Regions from separate parts of the Bacillus sp. 3255 genome, predicted to be linked through region 1. Evidence: riboswitches for the same ligand, from Rfam matches in the RefSeq annotation. Region 1 holds a riboswitch; each other region holds the start of a gene.
What was found. Region 1 has a riboswitch for cyclic di-GMP ahead of J2X61_RS02160 (hypothetical protein). Riboswitches for the same ligand answer to the same signal wherever they lie in the genome.

Region 1 (7,714 bases):
GAATTGCTGGCGAATATGGACGTTGCGATCGCCGCCGGGCGAATCGCCTATATCGGAAACGCCGATCATACGATTGGCGAGCAAACCGTTATGATCGATGCCGGCGGCAAGTACATCGTTCCCGGCTTTTTGGACGGACATATGCATGTCGAAAGCACGATGCTCTCGGTAACCGAGTTCGCCAAAGCGGCGCTCGCCAAGGGAACGACGGGCATCTTCATGGATCCGCATGAGATTGCCAATGTGTGCGGGGTAGAAGGAGTGCGGTTGATGCATGAAGAGGGGCAGGGACTTCCGCTTAAGGTGTTTACGACCTTCCCGTCCTGCGTACCCGCTACAACGGACTTGGAGGATGCCGGAGCAAGCTTGGGTGTAGCGGATATTGAGGCGGGTCTGAAATGGGATCAAGTCGTCGGACTTGGCGAAGTGATGAATTTCCCGGGTGTCGTGTACGGCGATCCCACCATGTGCGGAGAAATCGAGGCCACCATCCTTAGCGGCAAGACGGTCACGGGACATTTCCCCAGCGAGGATGACCGCATGCTGCAAGCCTATATCGCTTCGGGCGTGACTTCCGATCATGAAACGGTCACGCGGGAGCAAGGGCTGCATAAGGTGCGCATGGGCATGCATCTGATGATCCGCGAAGGCTCGGCATGGCATGATGTCAAGGAAGTCATCAAAGTCGTCACCGAGGATAAGGTGAACACCTCCAATATCTCGCTGGTGACGGATGATGTAAGCCCGCAGACACTTGTGGAGCAGGGTCATCTCAACCACGTCGTGCGCCGCGCGATCGAGGAGGGTGTCGACCCGGTGACCGCGATCCAAATGGTAACGATCAATGTGGCGCGCTATTTCAATCTGGAGAAGGATTTAGGCAGTATTACGCCGGGCAAATGTGCGGACATTGTGCTGTTGGATGATCTGTACAAGGTTGAACCGGCTGTAGTGATAACGGATGGGACCGTCATCTATGAGAACGGCCGGCTTGCAGCCGAGTTCCCTGTCTACACATATCCGGAGCAAATTCTCCATTCAATGCATGTGAAGCGTGCGCTGGCAGCGGAGGATTTCCGCCTTGCGAGCCGGTATCAAGGGGAGCGGACGCGAGTCCATGTTATCGGGGCTATCGAGAATAGTGCCCGCACGGCGAAAATGACGGCTTCGCTAAAGGTTGAACAAGGCATTATCCAGCCGGACCCCGGCCAAGATATCATTCGGCTTGCCTGTATAGAGCGGCACCGCGGGACAGGTCAGCTTGCGCTTGGCTTCGCGCATGGCTTCGGGCTGAAGTCGGGTGCGGTCGCTTCAACGGTGGCTCATGACAGCCATAACTTAATCGTGATGGGTGTGGATGAGAACGATATGGCTTTCGCAGCCAATGAACTTGTGAGAATCGGGGGCGGTATGATCGTCGTCGAAGACGGCAAGGTGCTGGCTCAAGTACCGATGGCGATCGCAGGCCTGATGTCTGATAAATCGTTACAAGAGGTTGTGCAAGAAGTCGCCGAGCTGGAATTGGCCTGGAAGCAGCTGGGTTGTCCGCTCCATGCTCCGTTCATGACGTTCTCGCTGATTGCACTGCCGGTTATCCCGGAAATTCGCATAACGAACCGCGGCATCGCAGATGTTACACAGTTTGCGCTGATTGAAACGGAAATAGGGGAATGACCGAAGAGGCCGAACCCGGAATTATACCACAAGTTAAGTCTGATAAATAAAAATTATGCAATTCTTATCGGAATTTTATTGAATTCGACACCATGCAACAATTATTGCTATGTACAGTTAATTTTTTTGCGAACTATAATAAGAACAGACTGTATGAAGACGGAAACAATTAGATACTACCAGATTGATAAAGGCAAATCATTGGAAACAATGAGACGCAAAGCCGTGGCCTAAGGCATACCATTTCACTGTATGCTATGGTTGACAGGTTACCGGGTAGGGAGGGACCATCCTGTATTCGGGGTGGTCTTTTCTTTATTAACCATTGGATAATCCATCCAGGGGGGCTTTTGTTTGAAAGAGCTTATGCAGCACGAAGTCATAACCGACGCTTCCATGCTGCTTGATTTCTTTATCGCCATCCCGATCCTGCTCGTCATTATCGGCTTGATATTGTCCCGTCTGCACGCGGTGAATGCCTGGATTCCGATGATTCATACGCTTTCGCTAACCATGTGCAGCATGTCGATCATCGCCGGAGGCAAGGGGATATTTGAGTATCATTTTTCAATTTTCATGGTCCTGGCCATTCTTATTGCCGTTCAACATCTCGCGCGATTCGTGTTATTTCCTGAACTGGTGTATGGCTCTGGGAAGTACGCTTTCTCGATGGTAGCGATTCACTTGATTTTCGTCATCTTGTTTATTGGGGCCTTGATCTATCAAATTATGGCCAACCGAAAAGCTGCGGCGCTATTCGAAGATCAGCAGAATCTGAAGCTTCAGCAAACCGTGAGGTCGATTGTAGAGAGTCTCTCGCACACAATATCCGTCCTCTCGGTACAATTAGCCGACAATGTGAAACATGTAAGTTAACGAACCGACGAACAGGATCAGGTCATGTCATTCACCGAACATCGAAGCCGGCCGACAAACTCGAGGGGCATAGTGATCAATTGAATGAGATCGTGCATACGGCGAAGATCACATTCTCCTTACAGTAATAACGAAATGAGGCTTGTCTATGCATCATACGATTACGGAAAGCTATAATGTCGTCCTTTTTTCTCCTCTCGTTCAGCATAGCGCTGCTCGCCTCCTTCACGGCGTTGAACCTCGCGCGCAAAGTTTTGTCTACCGACGGATGGCAGCGGACAAGCTGGTTGATCTGCAGTGCGGGCGTTATGGGTGTGGGTATATGGTCGATGCACTTCATCGCCATGCTGGCGTATCAATTGCCTGCTGGGGTGACCTACGATATCCGGATCGTAAGCGCCTCTATTGCAGTGGCGATCGCGGGTACGCTCATCGGATTTGCCGTGACGTTCCTGGGCACATATTCCCGCGCCAGGCTTATCATCGGCGGGACTTCGATGGGGCTGGCGATCAGCGGGATGCATTATATCGGCATGGCCGCTTTGCAGCAGATCAGCATAAGCTATCATCCGCTGCAGCTCGCTTTGTCAATTCTCATCGCCGTATGGGCGGCTGTAACTTCGCTGCATGCCTTATTCAAGAGGAGCCAGAACATTGCGTTCAGCGGCTTCATTATGGCGGTCGCCATTACCGGGATGCACTATATGGGGATGTCTGCAGCTGTCATGACATTCCCGGAAGGCTATCATTCCGGCGGCGCGCACGGAACCAGCATGGATTTCTTTGTAGTGGCCATGTACGTAGCCTTCGGTACGATTCTGATTTTCGCGGTGAGCTTCATCAGCTCCTTGTCGGCCGATCGGCGGTTGGCGGAGCAGATTGCGCTCAAGGCATCGATTCTGGAGTCGGCGATTGACGGTATCCTCATGTTCAAATCGCAAGGCCGGATCATTGAATTTAATCCCGCGGCGGAAGCTATTTTCGGGTATACGCGCAGCGAGGCGATTCATCGTACGATTTTCGATTTGCTCTTTCTAATTGACCAAGACGGGGAGGAAGCCGCTTCTCTATACAGGCAGCTGACCCAGCTGGCCGAGACGATCATCGGCAAACGCTTTGAAGTGACGGCTTACCGGGCCGACAGGACTCCGTTTCCAGTAGAGATTATTATAACGAGCCTCGTTAATGAGGGGGAAATGATATACACGGCCTACTTGCGCGATCTGACCGAAAGGAAAAAGTCCGAGGAGCTCATTCAGCGGCTGGCTTATTATGATCATTTGACGGGACTTCCGAACCGCAATCAGTTTAATCAGCTCATCGAAGCCGGCTTGGAGCAAGCCAGAAGTCAACATCGGAGCTTGGCCGTGCTGTTCCTGGATATTTACAGGTTCAAAGGGATCAACGATTCCTTGGGCCATCAGACTGGCGACCAGGTTCTGCAGCAGTTTTCGGCTCTGATTGCCAATGGCCTGCCGGCCGGAGGGTCCGCTTCCAGGCTTAGCGGGGATGAATTTGTCATTTTACTGCCTGTGGGACCGACGGGAGAGATGGAGGCTGTGACCAAGCAAGTCCAACAAATCGTGGGTCGGCTGGAAGCTCCCATGCGGATCGGCAGCGGCGAGAACTTCGTATCGACGAATATCGGCATCTCCTTGTACCCGTCTGACGGGGAATCGCCGGAGCAGCTGCTGCGCAGCGCTGACTATGCCATGTACGCGGCTAAGGAGCAGGGGCGGAACAATTACCAATTTTTCAATCAGGATATTAAGCAAAGATTATCTCAATCCGCCGAGATCGTACGGCAGCTAAGCCAAGCCTTCGTGGGACAGGAGTTCAGCCTCGTGTATCAGCCGAAGTTCGATCTCCGTACGGGCGATATTGCGGGTATAGAAGCACTATTAAGGTGGGACAACAAGCTGCTGGGCCGCGTTTCACCGCTGCAGTTCATTCCTGTGGCGGAGGAGTCCCGGCAAATCAACGAAATTGGTGGTTGGGTGCTGCAGACCGCCGTTCGGCAATTGAAAATCTGGCATAACGCTGGCTTGGAGCGTATTCCGATTGCGGTCAACCTATCATCGATTCAGCTGGAACAGGATCACTTCGTTGGGACCGTGCACGATGTTTTGCGGCGAAGCGGGCTGGAGCCTCATTACCTGGAGCTCGAAATCAAAGAGAATCAGGGCTTCGATTCTGAAGGCATGCTGGAGAAGCTTGAGGCGCTTGCCGGGATGGGGGTGAGGCTGTCAATCGACGATTTCGGCACAGGTCACGCTTCCATCCGTTATTTGCGCAAATTGCCGTTTCATGCCATCAAGATTGACAAATCGTTCATACATCGACTCACCGATCCGGAGCCTGATCCTTCTTTCCTTGAGGCGGCGATCGCGGTTGCCGGTAATTTGAAGCTGGAAGCGGTAGCTGAAGGTGTGGAGTCGGACGAGCAATTGGCGTATTTGAAAAAGCACGGGTGCCGGTATGCCCAAGGTTATTGGCTTGCTGTTCCCGTACCTGCCGATCAGTTCGAGCGGCTTTATATGTCACGCGCCTGCAGGGCCGGGGAGCAGGATGTTTTTATTACGCCGGCTTGAGCGTGCGTGATGGCGGGGGAAGCGCAAGGGGCTGTATTTTATTGTCGTCCGCAGGTCTGCTACAATAGATGAGAAAGCTTGGGCATTTCTCGCTAGGGGGCGAACGGTTTGACCAAATATAAGATCGACGACGTCGCCAAAGAGGTTGGGTTGACGAAGCGGACGATTCGTTATTATGAAGAGCTTGGCTTGCTTGAAGCACCTGAACGGAGCGAAGGCGGGACCCGTCTATATGCCCGCGAGCACATTGAACAATTGAAGCAAATTGTGAACGCCCGCGATGTGTTGGGCTTCTCGCTCCAAGAGATTCAGGAGTTCGTGGCCATAAGCAGGAAGCTTAACGCGCACCGCCAGGGCTATTTGCAAACGGAAGACAAAGAACTGAAAAGACAGGAGCTGCTGGAGATGCGGCAAATCGTCCAGAACCAGCTTGAGCTCATGGATCAGAAGCTTGCCAAAATTGCGGAATTTCGCAAGACCACGGAGCTTCGCTACCAGCGTTTGCAGGCTGTGCTGGATAGTTTGGCAGATTAAAGAAAACCGTCAGTGGGCTTCCCTGACGGTTTTCTTTAGTTGAACCGAAGCGCCGCCTCGGTTCTAACGGACACAGAGGCCGCTATTGCCGGGCGAATCGGCTTGTTCGGAATCTAATGGACACAGATGAGCTTATTTGCCGGTTTTGGAGCAAAATCGTGCTCCAAACGGCCAAATAGCGTCACCGGTGTCCGTTAGATTCTCGATTCGGCGATAATTCGCCGAATAAGCGCTGCGGTGTCCGTTAGCGGGGGGCGGCCCTGCGCCAGGCCGTAGACCCGCACCCGGCTTCGCCGCCGCCGCGGTTCTAACGGACATGGAGGCCGCTATTGCCGGGCGAATCGGCTTGTTCGGAATCTAACGGACACAGATGAGCTTATTTGCCGGTTTTGGAGCAAAATCGTGCTCCAAATGGCCAAATAGCGTCACTGGTGTCCGTTAGATTCTCGATTCGGCGATAATTCGCCGAATAAGCGCTGCGGTGTCCGTTAGCGTGAGGCGGCCCTGCGCCAGGCCGTAGACCCGCACCCGGCTTCGCTGCCGCCGCGGTTCTAACGGACATGGAGGCCGCTATTGCCGGGCGAATCGGCTTGTTCGGAATCTAATGGACACAGATGACCTTATTTGCCGGTTTTGGAGCAAAATCGTGCTCCAAATGGCCAAATAGCGTCACCGGTGTCCGTTAGATTCTCGATTCGGCGATAATTCGCCGAATAAGCGCTGCGGTGTCCGTTAGCGTGGGGCGGCCCTGCGCCAGGCCGTAGACCCGCACCCGGCTTCGCCGCCGCCGCGGTTCCAACGGACATGGAGGCCGCTATTGCCGGGCGAATCGGCTTGTTCGGAATCTAATGGACACAGATGAGCTTATTTGCCGGTTTTGGAGCAAAATCATGCTCCAAATGGCCAAATAGCGTCACTGGTGTCCGTTAGATTCTCGATTCGGCGATAATTCGCCGAATAAGCGCCGCGGTGTCCGTTAGCCGCCTGCGCCCGCGCCCGGGTCCCGCGCCTCGCGCCCGCGCCTCGCGCCCTGCGCCTCGCGCCCGCGCCCCGCGCCCGCGCCCCGCGCCACAGCTCTAAGCCTGCACCACCGGCAGCTTAAAGCTAAAGACCGAGCCCAGGCCGGGCGCGCTCTTCACCTCCAGCGACCCGCCGTGGTCGACGGCGATTTTCTGGCAGATGGACAAGCCCAGACCTGTGCCGTTTTCTTTGGTCGTATAGAAAGGATTGAAGATTTTATCCATATCGCTCTCCGAGATACCGCCACCGCTATCCTCAATTTCAATGATCGCAAGCATGTCCTCCTGTTTTATGCGCACGTGAACATTGCCGGGCTGAAGCATCGCCTCAAAGGCGTTCTGGATGAGGTTCAAGAGAACCTGTACGACTTTGTCCCGGTCAATGAAAATATAGAGCGCTTCCTTCGTATCTTCAAAAATAATGGTATGCCCCCGGTATAAAGCGTCAGACTCCGCCAATGACAAGACGCGGTCCATGCAATCGGACACCGATTCCGGCTTCATATTGCTGATATGAGGTTTGGAGAATTGCAGGAACTCCGCCGTCAACTCGTTCATCCTGCGGATTTCGCTCATGATGACATCGAACCAGGGACGGATATTGTATTCGCTCTTGGTCGCAATCTGCATGAAGCCCTTGATGGTCGTAAGGGGATTGCGAATCTCATGCGCCATGCCGGCCGCCAGCTCACCGATCATCTTCATTTTCTCGGAACGGAACAAATGCTCCTCCCGCTTCAACCATATGGCCCGTTTGCTCTGGAACATGCGTTCCTCGGCCAGTGAGATCAGCTCCTCCGTCGTCGAAGCCTCTAGCGGATACTGAGCGAAGCTGTACGTAACCTGGAAGCCTAATATACTGGAGCCCAGGGACTCGCTAATAGATGCAATGAGGTTCTCTTTGGCAGGCAAAATAATAGCGAACCGGTCGCCGGCATAGCGCGACATGGCGTGCGCATCGCCGAACATGCTGTCGAGCAGCAGCGAGATCTGGTTTAACGTTTCATTCCCGTTATGAAT
Region 2 (7,714 bases), on a different contig from region 1:
TGACAATCGGGACGATCAATTCGCTCGCAGCATACTTCCTGCCCCCTTTTCTGCAAGCTTTGAAACAAAAGTATCCCCACCTCAACATCCAGCTCTACCCAGATACGGAGTCGTCTCTCATCTCGAAAGTCAAAGAAGGCGATTACGATATCGGGCTGCTCCTTGACCGCTATCCCGCCGATCCCCTGCTGACCTGTACGAAAATCCGCGAGGAACCGCTGGTCCTCGTTGCACCCACGCAGCATCCTTTCACCCAACTGGACCAAGTCCGCTTAAGTGACCTTCAGCAAACGGAATTTATCGTTACGGAAGAAAGCTGTATTTACCGGGGGATGTTCGAGAAGCTGCTCAAAGAGCACGGCGTGCCGCTGCACATCGGTTTCGAGCTCGGCAACCTGGAAACGATCAAGCATTGCGTGATGAACGGTCTAGGTCTCGCGCTGCTGCCGAGAATTGCCGTGCAAACCGAGCTGGAGCTGGGCAAGCTGGCTTCGCTCTCTTTTACGCATGAGCAATTGTCACTAGACATTCAGCTGCTGCTCCATCCCAAGAAATGGATGTCCCAGCCGTTACAGGCATTTATCGGCTTACTGACGGCAGGGCGTGTCTGAGATTCAGCGGCTCAAGGACAGCGTGAATAGAGCGCCGCGCTGAGGTGAGCCTAGCAGCGGGAGGCAAGAAAAGCGTTAGGCTTCCGCTGAAAAATAGTTCCCCTTTATACGTGTGTTCCCCTTTCCGAAGCTAACATTAGCGGGATGAATTGGCAGTATCACGGAGAGGGTTGGTGCTGGTTGGTGGTGGTTGGTGGTATATGATGCTACTTGGCGCTAATTGATACTAAATGGTGATAATTGTGCTAACCAGATGCTACTAATTGGAGCTACTTGTGCTACTTGATGCTAGACGGAACGCTATTGAAACTAGTCGGTATTAGCCGGAGCTGCTTACAATCACACTCGGAACACGATATGCATCCTCCATCTCGCCATTTCCTCATTCGAATGGCTACAACACCGTTGGCAACCGACCTGAGTGATGCAGTGCCGGCTAGGCGATACTTTCTCCTATAAGTGGAAGTGTAACTGGAATTTCTCCTGTTAATTATCATCAAAAACGCTGGCCTGATGGACAAGCATAGATTTTAAAGGGAGTAAATCCCTTTATTCCAGCATTCCGCTTTCAAAAGATGAAATTAACGGGATAATTTCCAGTTAAGCTCGTCTGAGATGGCGGGTCATCGGCGGGTAGTTATTGACTCGTGGTTGCTTCGTTGTTATTTCGTTATTATTTCGTTGTTTGCCGGCGTAGGGTTTTCGTCATATCGTAGACGAGTAGCCATCGGCCCGCCGGAGGATCGCCAGCGGTCCGTAGGCCGTTTGTTGCATCGTCATGGTTAACCGTGCAGCGGCGAGGCGGCATGTTTAACCACCCCGGAGGGTATTTGCCGGAGCTAGCCGGCAGCCGGCATAAGCACCGCTATGAACCAACCGGTGCACAGCTTGCTTGCGCAGCTGCGCCAAGACGCTGCTGCACAAATAAAAGAAGCCCTCCTTCTCGTAAAGGTAGGGCTTCTTTCTTTTCAACCATCTATATGCGGATGTCGATGTTGCCACCCAAATGCGGCGCCGCTGAAGCGGTAACCAGCTGCTGGGACTTGGTAAAATCCTGTACCATCGTACTGACTGCTGCAGTCTGCATATCGTTCATTTTGCTAAGCAGTTGGATGCCAACAGCTTGCTTCAAGGCATCTCCGCCGCTAATCGCGTTGAAGACGCTGCTGCTGATATTCATTCGCGTGCTCCTCCCCTCATCGTTCGGTAGCTGGCTGGCATACGGCCGAAGCCGGTTAGCCCCTGTAGCTTTGCGTCTGCCGCTTTCGCGCCATTTGCCGGTTCGCAGATGTTAGGTTTGCACCTGGCACAATACCAGTATAGGCTCATACCGCACGATTCGTCAATCTTCGACTACACCAACGAATCGACTGCTCAGTCCTATACGCCGTACTCGGCCGGATTCGCTCTCCAGGAACGAAGCAAGGCCATATCCGCTTCCTGAATAGCCCCCTTCTCCAGCGCCACTTCCAGCAATGTGGAGTAGTTCGAGAGGGTGTGCAGCGGCATGTCCGCCGCTTGAAACGCATCCGTTGCTTTATCCAGCTGATAAGAGAAAATCGCAAGTACGCCAAGCGCAGCGGCGCCGGCTTCTTTGACAGCAAGGGCTGCTTTCAAAGAGCTGCCGCCTGTCGAGATCAGATCTTCGATCACGATAACCTTCTGACCCGGCTTCACAGAGCCTTCGATCAGATTTTCTTTACCGTGGCCTTTCGCTTTGTCGCGAATGTAGATCATCGGCAGACCCAGCTTCTGAGCCACCCAAGCCGCATGAGGAATGCCTGCCGTTGCCGTGCCGGCAACGACTTCAGCATCCGGGAATTTCTCTTGAATCAGGCTGACGAAACCGTCGGCAATCGCCTCGCGGATCGCAGGGTGCGACATCGTCAGACGGTTATCGCAGTAGATCGGAGATTTCAAGCCCGATGTCCAAGTAAAAGGCTGCTGCGGTCTTAACGCAACCGCACCGATATCTAAAAGTGAAGCTGCCACATGCTTCGCAATCGTTTCAAGCTGTTGACTCATGAGACTTCCACCGTTCCTTCCTTTGATAGGTGCTACAAGACGCTACAAGACGGAATCGATAATCGATTCCAACGCCGCTCTAGGATCTGCCGCGCCTGTGATCGGTCTCCCGATCACGACGTAGTCCGTGCCCTGCGCGAACGCCTCGGGAGGCGTCATGATGCGCGACTGGTCGCCTACATCCGCTCCCGCAGGACGGATGCCCGGCGTCACGGTGACGAATGCGCCGCCGCACGCCGCCTTGATCGCCGTCACCTCAAGCGGTGACGCGACGACGCCTTGCAGCCCCGCGGCTTGCGCCAGGCGGGCATAGCGAAGGACGGCCTGCTCGACCGTTCCGGTCAGGCCGATCTCTTCGTTCAGCACCTGCTGCGACGTGCTGGTCAGCTGTGTCACGCCGATAACGATCGGGCGTTCGGCGCCCGAGGCAAGCCCCTTGTCCACACCTTCCAAGGCGGCAGCCATCATGTCCTGGCCACCGGCGGCATGGACATTGAACAGATCCACACCGAGGCGCGTGACGCTCTCCGCCCCGCCCTTGACCGTGTTCGGGATGTCATGCATCTTCACGTCCAGGAACACCTTATAGCCGCGCTCTTTCAGGGAGGAGACGAAGCCGGGACCTGCAGCATAGAACAGCTGCATGCCCACCTTCACGTAGCAAGGAATGCCCTCGAGCTGCTTGAGCAGCCCTTCGGCGCTTGCCGCATTCGCATAGTCCAGCGCGACCATGATACGGCCGGCGACATCCGTACGCGTTAATACTGTCAAGTCCGTCACCTCTTCCTTAGACATGTACTGGCATTGCACGGGAGGAGAAGTTGATCGCTTCGAGCATATTCACAAGCGCTCTTACCGTATCAAGCGATGTCATACATACCACACCGTTTTCCACCGCTTCACGGCGAATACGGAAGCCGTCGCGTTCAGGCGTTTTGCCTTTAGTCAATGTGTTCACGACGAACTGGGCTTCTCCGCTGCGGATCAGATCCAGAATGTTCGGCGAACCTTCGCTCAGCTTGTGCACCGTGGTTACCGGCAGGCCAGCTTCTTGAATCGCTGTCGCCGTACCGCCCGTTGCGATAATTTTGTATCCAAGACGGTAGAAGCCTTTGAGAATCTCAATCGCTTCTTCTTTATCTTTGTCAGCCACAGTCACGACGACGGAACCTGCAGCAGGAATTTTCATGCCTGCACCGATCAAACCTTTGTAGAGCGCCTTGGCGAAATTCGTATCGCGGCCCATAACCTCGCCCGTCGACTTCATTTCCGGTCCAAGCGTCGTATCGACGCGGCGCAGCTTCGCGAAGGAGAATACCGGCACTTTCACCGACACATAGCTGTCTTCCGGCCATAGACCGCTTTGGTAGCCCATGTCGGCAAGCTTTTGCCCCATAATGACGCGAGTCGCCACATTCGCCATCGGAATGTTCGTAACTTTGCTCAAGAACGGCACTGTACGGGAAGAACGCGGGTTAACCTCGATCACGTACACTTGATCGTTATGAATAACGAACTGAATGTTGACCAAGCCCACAACGTTCAGTTCAAGACCGATTTTCGTTGTGATTTCAACGATTTGCGCTTTGATCGCATCGGAGATCGATTGCGGCGGGTAGACGGCGATGGAGTCGCCGGAGTGAACCCCTGCACGCTCAACGTGCTCCATGATGCCCGGAATCAGCACGGTTTCTTTGTCACAGATCGCGTCAACCTCTACCTCTTTGCCCAGCATGTAACGGTCAATGAGGACCGGATGCTCCGGGTTGATTTTGACCGCATACTCCATGTAGCTAAGCAGTTCTTGGTCGGAGTAGACGATTTCCATTGCGCGTCCGCCAAGGACGTACGATGGACGAACGATAACCGGATAGCCGAATTTGGCCGCTGTTCCGACAGCATCGTTCACCGATGTTACCGTTCCGCCCGGTGGTTGAGCGATGGACAGCTTGCTGAGCAGCGCTTCGAATTTCTTGCGATCCTCGGCCGTATCGATGCTCTCCAGATCGGATCCCAGAATGCGAACACCGGCTTTGGCCAGCGGAGCTGCCAGGTTAATCGCCGTTTGTCCGCCGAACTGAACGATAACCCCAATCGGATTCTCGCGTTCGATCACGTTCATCACATCTTCGAAGAAGAGCGGCTCGAAATACAAGCGGTCGGATGTGTTGAAGTCCGTAGATACAGTTTCAGGGTTGTTGTTGATAATAACGGCTTCGTAACCTGCCGCCTGAATCGCCCATACCGCGTGCACCGTGGAGTAGTCGAATTCAATCCCTTGTCCGATCCGGATCGGGCCGGACCCGAGCACGACGACTTTCTCTTTGGTCGTTTCCGTTACTTCATCTTCTTGCTCATACGTGGAGTAGTAGTACGGCGTCGAGGCTTCGAATTCGGCTGCGCAAGTATCAACCATTTTGTAAACCGGCTTAATGTTATGTTTCAAACGGAACGCTCTGACATCCGCTTCATTAATGAAGCTGGAGCATCCGGCAAGTGTGCGGATTTCGGCAACGGCGCGGTCTGTAAAGCCTTTGCGTTTAATCTCGAAGATCAGTTCTGCAGTCAGTTCGCCAGCCGCAATCTCTTTCTCGAACTTGATGAGGCCGTCTAGCTTATTCAGGAACCACCAGTCGATCTTCGTCAAGCTCTGGAGCTGCTCTACCGTATAACCTCTGCGGTACGCTTCAGCCAGCAAGAACAGGCGCTCGTCGTCCGGCTTTTGCAGACGCAGTTCCAATGTCTCTTTATCCAGCTGATCCGTTTCTTTCAGGAAGAGACGGTGAACGCCGATCTCCAACGAACGAACCGCTTTATGAATGGACTCTTCGAACGTACGGCCGATCGCCATGACTTCTCCAGTCGCTTTCATTTGTGTGCCGAGCTTGCGGTTAGCCGCTGTAAACTTATCGAACGGCCAGCGCGGAATTTTCGAAACGATATAATCAAGCGCAGGCTCGAAGCATGCATACGTTTGACCGGTTACCGGATTCATGATTTCGTCCAATGTGTAGCCGATGGCAATTTTAGCCGCCATTTTGGCAATCGGATAGCCCGTCGCTTTGGAGGCAAGCGCCGAGGAGCGGCTTACACGCGGGTTAACCTCGATGACATAGTATTGGAAGCTGTGCGGATCAAGCGCATATTGTACGTTACAACCGCCTTCGATGTTCAAGGCGCGAATGATTTTCAAGGAGGCGGAACGCAGCATTTGATACTCGCGGTCCGACAACGTTTGGCTCGGCGCTACAACGATACTGTCGCCCGTATGTACGCCAACCGGGTCAAAGTTCTCCATATTACACACGACGATACAGTTGTCGTTCGCGTCACGCATAACCTCATACTCGACTTCTTTCATGCCGGCGATGCTGCGCTCAACGAGACATTGTCCGATCGGGCTGTAGCGAAGTCCGGAAGCGACGATTTCCGTCAGCTCTTCCATAGTGTTACAAATACCGCCGCCAGTACCGCCGAGCGTGTAAGCCGGGCGAACGATAATCGGGAAGCCGATTTCGTTAGCGAATTCAACCGCTTGAGCAACCGTCGTGACGATAACGCTATCCGGCACAGGCTGTTCTAATTCTCTCATCAAATCTCTGAACAGGTCGCGGTCTTCCGCTTTCTCGATCGCGGTAAGCTGCGTTCCCAGCAGCTTCACGTTCTCCGCTTCAAGCACGCCTGCACGCGCTAGCTCAACAGCCATGTTCAGACCCGTTTGACCGCCTAGTGTCGGCAGCAAGCCGTCAGGACGTTCTTGGCGAATGATTTGTGTTACGAATTCAAGAGTGATCGGTTCGATATATACTTTGTCGGCCATGTTCGTGTCCGTCATGATCGTCGCCGGGTTGGAGTTGATCAGGATGACTTCCATGCCTTCTTCTTTCAATGCTTGGCAAGCTTGTGTTCCCGCGTAGTCGAATTCGGCGGCTTGCCCGATGACGATCGGACCGGAACCGATAACGAGGATCTTTTTGAGTGTATTATTTTTTGGCATAAAGCAGTTCCTCCTTCACAGATGTCGTTGCCGTGGACGCTTTCCACTGAGCGAGCATTTGCGCTTGGCGCGGCTGCTGCGGGTTATCGCGTTTGTGCTGACGAATCAGCTCGACGAATTCATCGAACAAGTAGCTGGAATCAAAAGGTCCAGGCGCGGCTTCCGGATGGTATTGAACCGAGAACGCAGGGAATTTCTTATGTTTCAAGCCTTCGATGGTACGGTCGTTATTATTGATGTGGGTGACTTCCAGTTCGGTACCCACGATGGACTCTTCCTTCACCGTGTAACCATGGTTCTGAGAGGTGATGTAGCAGCGGCCCGTAGCCAGTTCTTTCACAGGGTGATTGCCGCCGCGGTGGCCGAACTTCAATTTGTCGGTGTCAGCGCCGCAAGCAAGTGCGAACAGCTGGTGACCCAAGCAAATCCCGAACAACGGGATGTCGCCAAGCAGGCCTTTGATCATCTCAACTGCGTGAGGCACGTCTTTCGGATCCCCAGGGCCGTTGGACAGCAGCACGCCGTCCGGTGCCAAGCGGCGGATTTGCTCCGCAGTCGCATCTTGAGGCACAACGACGACGTCGCAGTCGCGTTTGCTCAGATCGCGGATAATACCGCTTTTCGCGCCGAAATCGACGAGCACGATGCGCTCTTTATGTCCAGGCGCGCCGTACACGCTTTTGGTGGATACGCGGCTAACTTGGTCTGTCATAAGCGGCGTGCCGCGCAAAATTTCCGTCAATTCCGCAACGGATTTATTGGAAGTCGTCAGCAAGCTTTTCATGACGCCGTGGTGGCGGATTTTGCGAGTCAGCATCCGCGTGTCAATCCCGGAGATACCTACGATGCCGTATTCTTTCAGCAAGGAGCCCAGCGTATATTGCGCTCTCCAGTTACTTGGGATTTCTTCATGCTCGCGCACGACGAAGCCATGAATGAATGGGCGTACGGATTCAAAATCGTCCCGAATCACACCGTAGTTACCCACCAACGGGTACGTCATCGTAACGATTTGGCCGCAGTAGGATGGATCCGAGAGAACCTCCTGATAGCCTGTAATCCCCGTGTTGAATACGACCTC
Region 3 (7,714 bases), on a different contig from region 1:
CAGATTCATGAAGACGCCATAATCCTCGAAGGCGTGTGAATTGGAAACATACACCAGCATGCCCAATGCCGCTTGAAACGAAATCCATTTCAGGAAGGGAGCTTGCAAGCGCCCTTGTTCCGTCCATACGAAAAGCGCGCCGTTCACCAGCACCAGGCCCAGCCAGACGGCGAGCTGAACGGCTTCCGTCTCCAAGCTTCCCTGCCATCGCGGAAAGAAATAATAGCCGTAAGCCAGATGGCCGAGGATATAAGCCAGTACATAGAACGGCTGCCACCTCGTTAACAGGCTGAACAGAATAGCCGGAACGAACCAGACGGCGAACAACGCATAACTGTCCGCATGCGAGTTGTACGTTTGCCCGATAACACCGATTCCCACCCCGAAGGAAATGCAGCTGGCGAACAAGCTGAGCTTGCTGAGAAACTGCCTGCCTGATTGCCGGGATAACCATATGGATAATCCATAGAAGCCGAGGATGAGGAGGAAGGCGGGAACGAATTTCTCCCAGCGGTTTAGCTTCTCCCAGTTGGTTGCGAAAAAATATACAATGGCGGTTAGCAGCGCGCTGGCTCCCAACACATAACCTAATTGAATTGTGATCCATTTCGATTTCATGTTGCAGGACCTCCTCTCGTCATACTCTTATTGTTACTCAAGTTACGCCGATTGAGAAGTACTATCTATTCCTAGTACCTGATCATTAGCCCTGGTGATTATCCCCTTGCACCGCACTGCGGTAAGGTTTGCCGGTGCCATTCATAAGAAAGCTCGGCTCCTCCAAGAGAGCTAAGCCTCTACCGAGAGTCCCGCCCATAGCGGGAATTTCTCCTGTTACATGCAGCCTGGCGGATCCTCGAATGCTGAATAACAGGAATTCCTCCCGTTATTCAGCCCGTACTTGCAGCCTTTACGCGAAATGGGGATGAATGAACGGGAGGAATTCCCTTTATTCGTACAACTAGGCTAATTTTCTCGCGAATAACGGGAGAAATTCCAGTTACGACCTGCGGCTGACCAAGAAAAGCTCGGCTCCCTCAACGAGAGAGCCCCGCCCCGCCGCAGTTCAATAAAAAGAACCGTCAAAGTGACGGTTCTCCAAGGCGATCATCCGCCCGCTTCGTTCATTGCTTCATGTTAAACTTCTGCACGGAACCTTGAAGCGCTGCCGCCATCTCCGACAGATTCCGAATCGCCGCCGTGATTTCCTGGATGGAGGCGCTTTGCTCCTCAGCGGCGGCTGCAACCTCCTCGTAGCCCGCGGATTGTTCTTCCGTAATTCCGGAGATCCGCTGCATCACAGCCGAAATCGTCTCGAACGATTGGACCGCTCGTTCCAGCGTATCCAAGAGTCGATCTGTCCTTTCGGAAAACATGGATATACCATTGAAAATGATCTTGAAATTCTCATAGGTATCGTGAATCCACGTTTGCCCCTGCTCCACGGCTTGATTGCCTTGCGTAATGCTCGCCATCACCACAAGACTGTCGTTCTGCGTGCTGGATACAAGATCCGTAATCGAGCTCGCCGCACGAGTAGACTGCTCGGCCAACTTCTTCACTTCGCCGGCAACGACGGCAAAGCCTTTGCCCTGCTCGCCGACACGGGCCGCTTCGATCGATGCGTTCAACGCCAGCAGGTTCGTCTGCTGCGCAATTTCGGTAATGATATGTATGATTTCGCCGATCTCTTTGGAGCGATTGCCTAATTGCTGAGCCGCTTCTTCGGATTGCTTCATTTCCTTCTGAATCACGTTCATTTGATGCAGCGTTTTCTCCACAAGCTGCTGGCCGTCAACCGACTGCGCCCCGACTTGGTGGGCCATGAGCTGCATTTGTTTGACCTCCGACGTCACTTCCGTCAGCTCCCCATTGATTTCGAAGATGGATGTCGTGCTGTCCGTTATCGACGAAACGACTTCCGCGACACCGCCGTACATATTGTTCATCGAGACGGCGACGACGCCGGCACTCGAGCTCGACTCGTCCGCCGAGTGATACAATTGCTCGCTGGTCTGTGTGATCATATTGGCGGAGGTGAACATTTGGCGGATCAGAATGTCCAGATTCTCCCGCATGACATTGAACGCCCCGGCCAGCTTGCCGATCTCATCCTCCCGCTGGATATGCACCCGCTCGGATAAATCGCCTGCCGCCACCTTCTCCGTCATATGCATCAGACGCACAACCGGCCTCGTTACGCTTCTGCTGATGAAGTAGGCGATCAAACTGCCTAGCAGAAGAATAAGCAGCGTTATCATGATCATCGTCCAGACCAACTCCTGCTTCGTCTGCGGGATGACCGTTGCGTCGAGATCGATGCCGACGATGCCGATGTTTTCACCGTTTTGGTTGCGGAGCGGTGCGAATATGGATTTATGAATGCCGTACTCATCTGTATAAATGGAACTGATCACCGGCTTATCCTGCTTGACGGCTTCGTTCATCTCAGGCGTGAACGGATAATCGGTGCCGTAATCGTCCTCTACGCCGGTTAGCACAATGATCTGTTCTTTGTTGTCTTTCTTCATCAACACATAGACGTTCTCCAGCGAATCTTCCTTCTTGAACGCCTCGAATTGTTTTTTGATTCGCTCATAAGCTTGGTGTTTCGTATCCGTAATCTGCTCGGGGCGGTCCGGAATGACAGCGAGGTAGTTCGTCACGTTCTGAATATTCGTCATTAACCGCAGTACGAACTGATCCTCCAGCTTCGCGGATAACTTGGTGGAGATCCAGTAGCCGGATAAAGAAAAGATGCCGCTGACCAATAAGAGCAGCAATACGATGCTGGCGGTCATCTTCACCGCGAGACGGGAACGGAATCCGTTCACCGCTTTTTTAAAATATGACTTAATCCCTAACATTCATTATTACCTCCTGCTCATCGCTGCTTCACCGGCGTATTGGCGATACGTCTGATCGATCGTTTCTTTCAAATAACGGACGATTTCGTCCACATGCTGCACTTCCGTATAGGGGGAGATGATGAATAGTTTGGAGGCATAGAGCGCCACAGAACTGTGATCGGAAGTTGGAACAAGCAGGTGCTTCTTCGTATCGCCGAAGAAAATTTGGTCCCGCCGTTCGCCCAGCAGCTCGAACCACAATTCGTTAAATCGGTTGTTTCGCTCTACCTCCTGCAGCGTGCATGTACCGCCAAGCTCGTCCTGAAACCTGGAGACGCCTTCCGGATAAATGCGCAGCAGTGTAATGATGCCGGGATTGTCTTCATTCACGATGACAGCCTGCGGGATTGCCTCGCGAATCGCCTCACGAAAAGCGAGATTCACCTCAACGAACTGCGCCAGAAGGCGCTGATAGCCCTGAATGCCAAAAGCCAAGAGTGCACTGTAGATGCTGATGGAGCTGCCCATACGGGAACATTCCAACGTATACCCCGTGTGGTATTGCCCATAACCCCGGTGTCCGACATACGGCGTTTCGTCAGGATGCAGATCCATCAACCGCAAATCGCCGGCCTCCCGCACCAGAAACAAGCTGGTGACGTAAGGAGTTTGACCCAGCTTCTGAAAATCGAAGCATAGGGAATCCGCCATATGCAAATGCTTCATTCTGCCATGAATCTGAAGCAGCGCATGCAGAACCTCCTGCTTCAGATCGAGCGGATTCAACTCGAAGTCGTAATCGTTGAAGAAGGCGAAGAACCCGCCTAGAGCGGAATCCGCATGAATGTGCGCTCTTGGCAAATCATGCTGCTTCGCAATGGCATCGCTAACCGCATAAATTGCGGACAAATCGTCGATTCCCATAGCATCCGTCGTGCCTGTGGTCGCAACAATATAGACGGGAATGCCGCCGCCTGCGACCACTTCTTCCATCTTGAGCCGCAAATCGCCGACATCCATGGAGCTATCCGGATTCGTGCGAACGCGAATCAAGTGGTCGCTTCCGATCCCCGATGCTTCCATGGACTTGAACAAGGAGTAATGCGCCGCTTCGGAGCAGAACGCGTAGAGATTGCCGGGGACGCCTTGCTGCAAGGCATTCGGCGCTACTTTCGCAATCGCGATGCGCAGCCCTGAGAAGACGGCGCCCTGCCCGCCCCATGTCGTATAGCCGCCGCTGGTAAGCGGATCGTAGCCGATGAGCTTCGACATCATACTGATGACGCGAACTTCCGCTTCCGCGCCCGCCGGTCCGTATACATCCCACAAGTTGTTGCCATTCACCATGAACGCCGCCATCATGCCCAGAATACCGGGGATGGAGGCCATCGGTAGAATGTTGGTCAGAAAATATTTGGTATGGTAGGGATGGGCGTGCAGCAGCTTCAACAGCTCTGCGTTCACTTCCTCCAGGGGAACGCTGTCTCCCGGAATCGCGCTGTTCCGAATCAGGTTGCTGTAGAAATTCCCCGACCGGTCCTTTTCTCCTTTGAGGTTAACGCCATTCGGGTTTTTCAAGGCGTCGACGCCCGTCAGGATTTGTTCCATCAGCTGAAGCACCATTTGACGCGTTTGCGGATTCCCATTCTCACTTGGGAACAAATGCTGCATATTCGCAGGTCTTCTCTCTCTCATTATCTCTACTCCTATCGCTAGATTCGCTAGATTGGCCAAGCATAAATACGCACACAAAAAAAAAGTGAACCCTGGCAACAATGCCAATAACTTCACCAATCGCAGAGCTGCAACTGGCTGACATATCCTTGTTGGATGTAGTCCCTCTAGTTTTGCGTCCCTATTTTTCAATAGGTTTGCCAGTATGCTGTTTGAAAAACTACAACTCCTTTCGACATCCGTCGACATAATGTTTACAATTTTATACATCAGTATAGTACATTAGTCCAAATTAAACAACATAATTTACCACTTTTGTTTAGAAACCTTATTTTCTCTCTTTATATTGGTTCGCTTACATTTACTTGACCGAAGGTAGAATAATAGAAAAAAAAGCTTAGCTACGACTCTAATTATGAGTCATAACTAAGCTTATCCTGATGCCTATGATATCGTTTGAGCGGTCTCCGCGCTGCCCTGCGAGTGCAGGTACAGCTGCTCGTAGTACCCGTGCTGCGCCAACAGCTCCGCATGGTTCCCTTCTTCCACGATATGTCCGTGGCTCATGACCAGAATGCGGTTGGCATGAATGATCGTCGAGATGCGGTGAGCGATAACCAGTGTCGTCCGCCCCTCTGCGACAACCTGCAGCGCAGCTTGGATAAGCTGCTCCGTTTGCGAATCCAGATTCGCCGTCGCTTCGTCGAGAATCAAAATTTTGGGCTGGAACACGATAATGCGCGCGAACGAAATGAGCTGCCGCTCGCCGGCCGACAAGCCGCTTCCCCGTTCGGAGATCCGCGTGTCATAGCCATCCTTCAGCCTGGCGATCAGCGCATCGGCGCCGACCAACCGGCAAGCCTCAATCACCGCTTCCCGAGGGATGGTTTCATCGAACATCCGCACATTGTCCAGAATGCTGCCGGCGTACAAATACGGTTCCTGCTGCACAAGGCCTACGATCCTGTGAAGTTCAGCCTGCGGGATATCGCGGATATCCGTCCCGTCGATGCTGACGCTTCCCTTCTGCACATCGTAGAAGCGGCAGAGCAGCGAAATCAGCGAGCTTTTACCGGCGCCCGTCGTACCGACAATGCCGATCATTTCACCGGGTGCGATGCGCAGCTCCAGATTCTCGATAACGGACACCTCCTTCAAATAGCCGAAGGTCACATTGCTGAAATGAATCTCGCCTTTCACGTTCTGCATGGCAACCGGCTTCGCGTCCGGCTTATCCTTGACTTCCGGCTGCGTGGCGAAAATGTTCCAAATCCGGTTCATCGAAACTGTCGTTGATTGGAGCGTATTCCACTGCTGCGTAATATTATTGATGGGCTGGAAAAACTGCCGAATATACGTAATGAACGCATAGAGAACGCCAAATTCGATCGTTTTATCGAAAACGGCAATGCCGCCGATCCACGTAATGAACGCGACCGACAAATTGCCCAAAATATCAAAGGAACGGTTGAACAAAACGTTCGTGCGAATTTCCCGCAAATTGGCCCGGAAATAGCTGTGATTGCGCTCCTCGAAGCGGCTCATCTGCTCCTTCTCCTGATGGAAGGCCTGGATGAGATGCATGCCCGACAAATTCTCCGCGGCGAAAGCGACCATCTGGGACAGCTGCGTTCTGGACAGCTGGTACGTCTTGCGCATATACCTGCGGAAGCTGATCGCGATAAGCGCAATGATCGGAATAACGATCATACTGTACAGCGTCAACGCCGGATCGAGATGATACATCAGCACGATGATGAATATCAGGGTCATGCCGTCGCGCACGAGACTGAGCAGCACTTGCGTAAAAAACTGGTTAAGCGTCTCCGTGTCGCTCGAAACGTGCGTAATCAAGCTGCCGCTTGGCGTTTTGTCATAATAGGACATCGATTGTTTGAAAATGTGTTGGAACAGGTCCTTGCGAATTTTGGCCACAATGCTTTGGCCGGCGAATTGAAGCAGGTTGTTCTGCAGATAACTGAAAAACAGCGAGCTTATCGAAAGTCCTACATAAAATAAACAGATGAGCAGCAGGGCTCTGTAATCGTTTTTGCCGATCATCAAGTTATCATCGATCGCTATCTTGACGAGGTACGGCTGGAACAAGTCTGCGGCGATTCCCATCAGCGCGCATACGAGGACGGCCGCGAAGGTCCATTTGTGCGGCTTGGCGTATCCGGATAAGACCCGTAAGGACGCTTTGGCGGGCTGCGGCTCTTTCATGCCGGCGGTTTTACTCTGCGACATCGTGGCTCCCCCCTTCCTGTATCGCATGAAGCTCTGCATACAAGCCTTCCTGGGCGATCAGCTCTTCATGTGTGCCGCGCTGCACGATGCGGCCTTCATGGAGCACGATGATTTCATCGGTATGCTTTAACGCCGATATCCGGTGCGCGATCCAAATCGTCGTTTTGTTGGAGCGCTCCTTGCGGATCGTATCGATAATGTGCTTCTCTGTGACGGCGTCTACAGCGCTTACACTATCATCCAGAATCATCAGCGGCGAATCCTTGATAATCCCTCGGGCCAAGCTCGTTCTCTGGCGTTGTCCGCCCGACAGCGTGACGCCGCGTTCGCCCAGCTTCGTTTCGAACTTCTCGGGAAACGACGTGATGCTGGATAAAATCTGCGCTTTCTTCGCGGCGCGCTCCACCTGCTCCAGCGGCAGCTCCCTTTTGTAGAAGGCGATATTATCGCGAATGGTTGTGCTGAACAGGAAGCCTTCCTGAGGCACATAGGCGATCTGGTTGCGCAAGCTTTCCAAGGTCACGTTGCGAATATCCGTATCCCCGATGTAAACGGTCCCCTCCGGCGGGTCGTAAATCCGCAGCATCAGTTTCACCAAAGTTGATTTGCCGCTGCCGGTTTTACCGATAATGCCGATGGATTTGCCCGGTTCGATCGTAAGCGAGATGTCATGCAGCACCTCATCGTCGTCATCCGGATAGGCAAAGGAGAGATGCTCGATGCGTATGCCTTCATGATCCAAATGGCTGGGCTGCGCAAGCTCGTTCTGCACGACCTCTGATCTCAGATTCAGCAGCTCATTGAGCCGTTCGAGCGACGCCTTGGAGCGCTGCATGGCGTTGATGACGCGTCCGATCTGCTGCAAGGGGTTCACCATCATGCGTATGTACAAGGTTAATTCTACGAAATTACCGATTGTAATTCTGCCGAGAATCGTCAAATAG

Region 2: it holds a riboswitch for cyclic di-GMP, as region 1 does, so the genes downstream of both, J2X61_RS09610 (putative motility protein) here and J2X61_RS02160 (hypothetical protein) in region 1, are expected to answer to the same signal.
Region 3: it holds a riboswitch for cyclic di-GMP, as region 1 does, so the genes downstream of both, J2X61_RS21895 (pyridoxal phosphate-dependent decarboxylase family protein) here and J2X61_RS02160 (hypothetical protein) in region 1, are expected to answer to the same signal.

Annotation. Positions count from the first base shown of each region.
Region 1 covers NZ_JAVDUS010000001.1:510,292-518,005, reverse strand. The annotation lists gene ade (adenine deaminase) at 1-1,674, shown strand, start outside; cyclic di-GMP riboswitch class I at 1,857-1,951, shown strand; gene J2X61_RS02160 (hypothetical protein) at 2,029-2,550, shown strand; gene J2X61_RS02155 (bifunctional diguanylate cyclase/phosphodiesterase) at 2,784-5,141, shown strand; gene J2X61_RS02150 (MerR family transcriptional regulator) at 5,250-5,675, shown strand; gene J2X61_RS02145 (hypothetical protein) at 5,808-5,993, opposite strand; gene J2X61_RS02140 (hypothetical protein) at 6,052-6,237, opposite strand; gene J2X61_RS02135 (hypothetical protein) at 6,296-6,481, opposite strand; gene J2X61_RS02130 (sensor histidine kinase) at 6,752-7,714, opposite strand, start outside.
Region 2 covers NZ_JAVDUS010000005.1:189,070-196,783, reverse strand. The annotation lists gene J2X61_RS09615 (LysR family transcriptional regulator) at 1-611, shown strand, start outside; gene J2X61_RS09610 (putative motility protein) at 1,588-1,791, opposite strand; cyclic di-GMP riboswitch class I at 1,814-1,900, opposite strand; gene pyrE (orotate phosphoribosyltransferase) at 1,992-2,636, opposite strand; gene pyrF (orotidine-5'-phosphate decarboxylase) at 2,679-3,368, opposite strand; gene carB (carbamoyl-phosphate synthase large subunit) at 3,424-6,633, opposite strand; gene carA (glutamine-hydrolyzing carbamoyl-phosphate synthase small subunit) at 6,620-7,714, opposite strand, start outside.
Region 3 covers NZ_JAVDUS010000015.1:114,895-122,608, reverse strand. The annotation lists gene J2X61_RS21905 (GDYXXLXY domain-containing protein) at 1-618, opposite strand, end outside; gene J2X61_RS21900 (methyl-accepting chemotaxis protein) at 1,125-2,867, opposite strand; gene J2X61_RS21895 (pyridoxal phosphate-dependent decarboxylase family protein) at 2,874-4,544, opposite strand; cyclic di-GMP riboswitch class I at 4,650-4,735, opposite strand; gene J2X61_RS21890 (ABC transporter ATP-binding protein) at 4,968-6,770, opposite strand; gene J2X61_RS21885 (ABC transporter ATP-binding protein) at 6,757-7,714, opposite strand, start outside.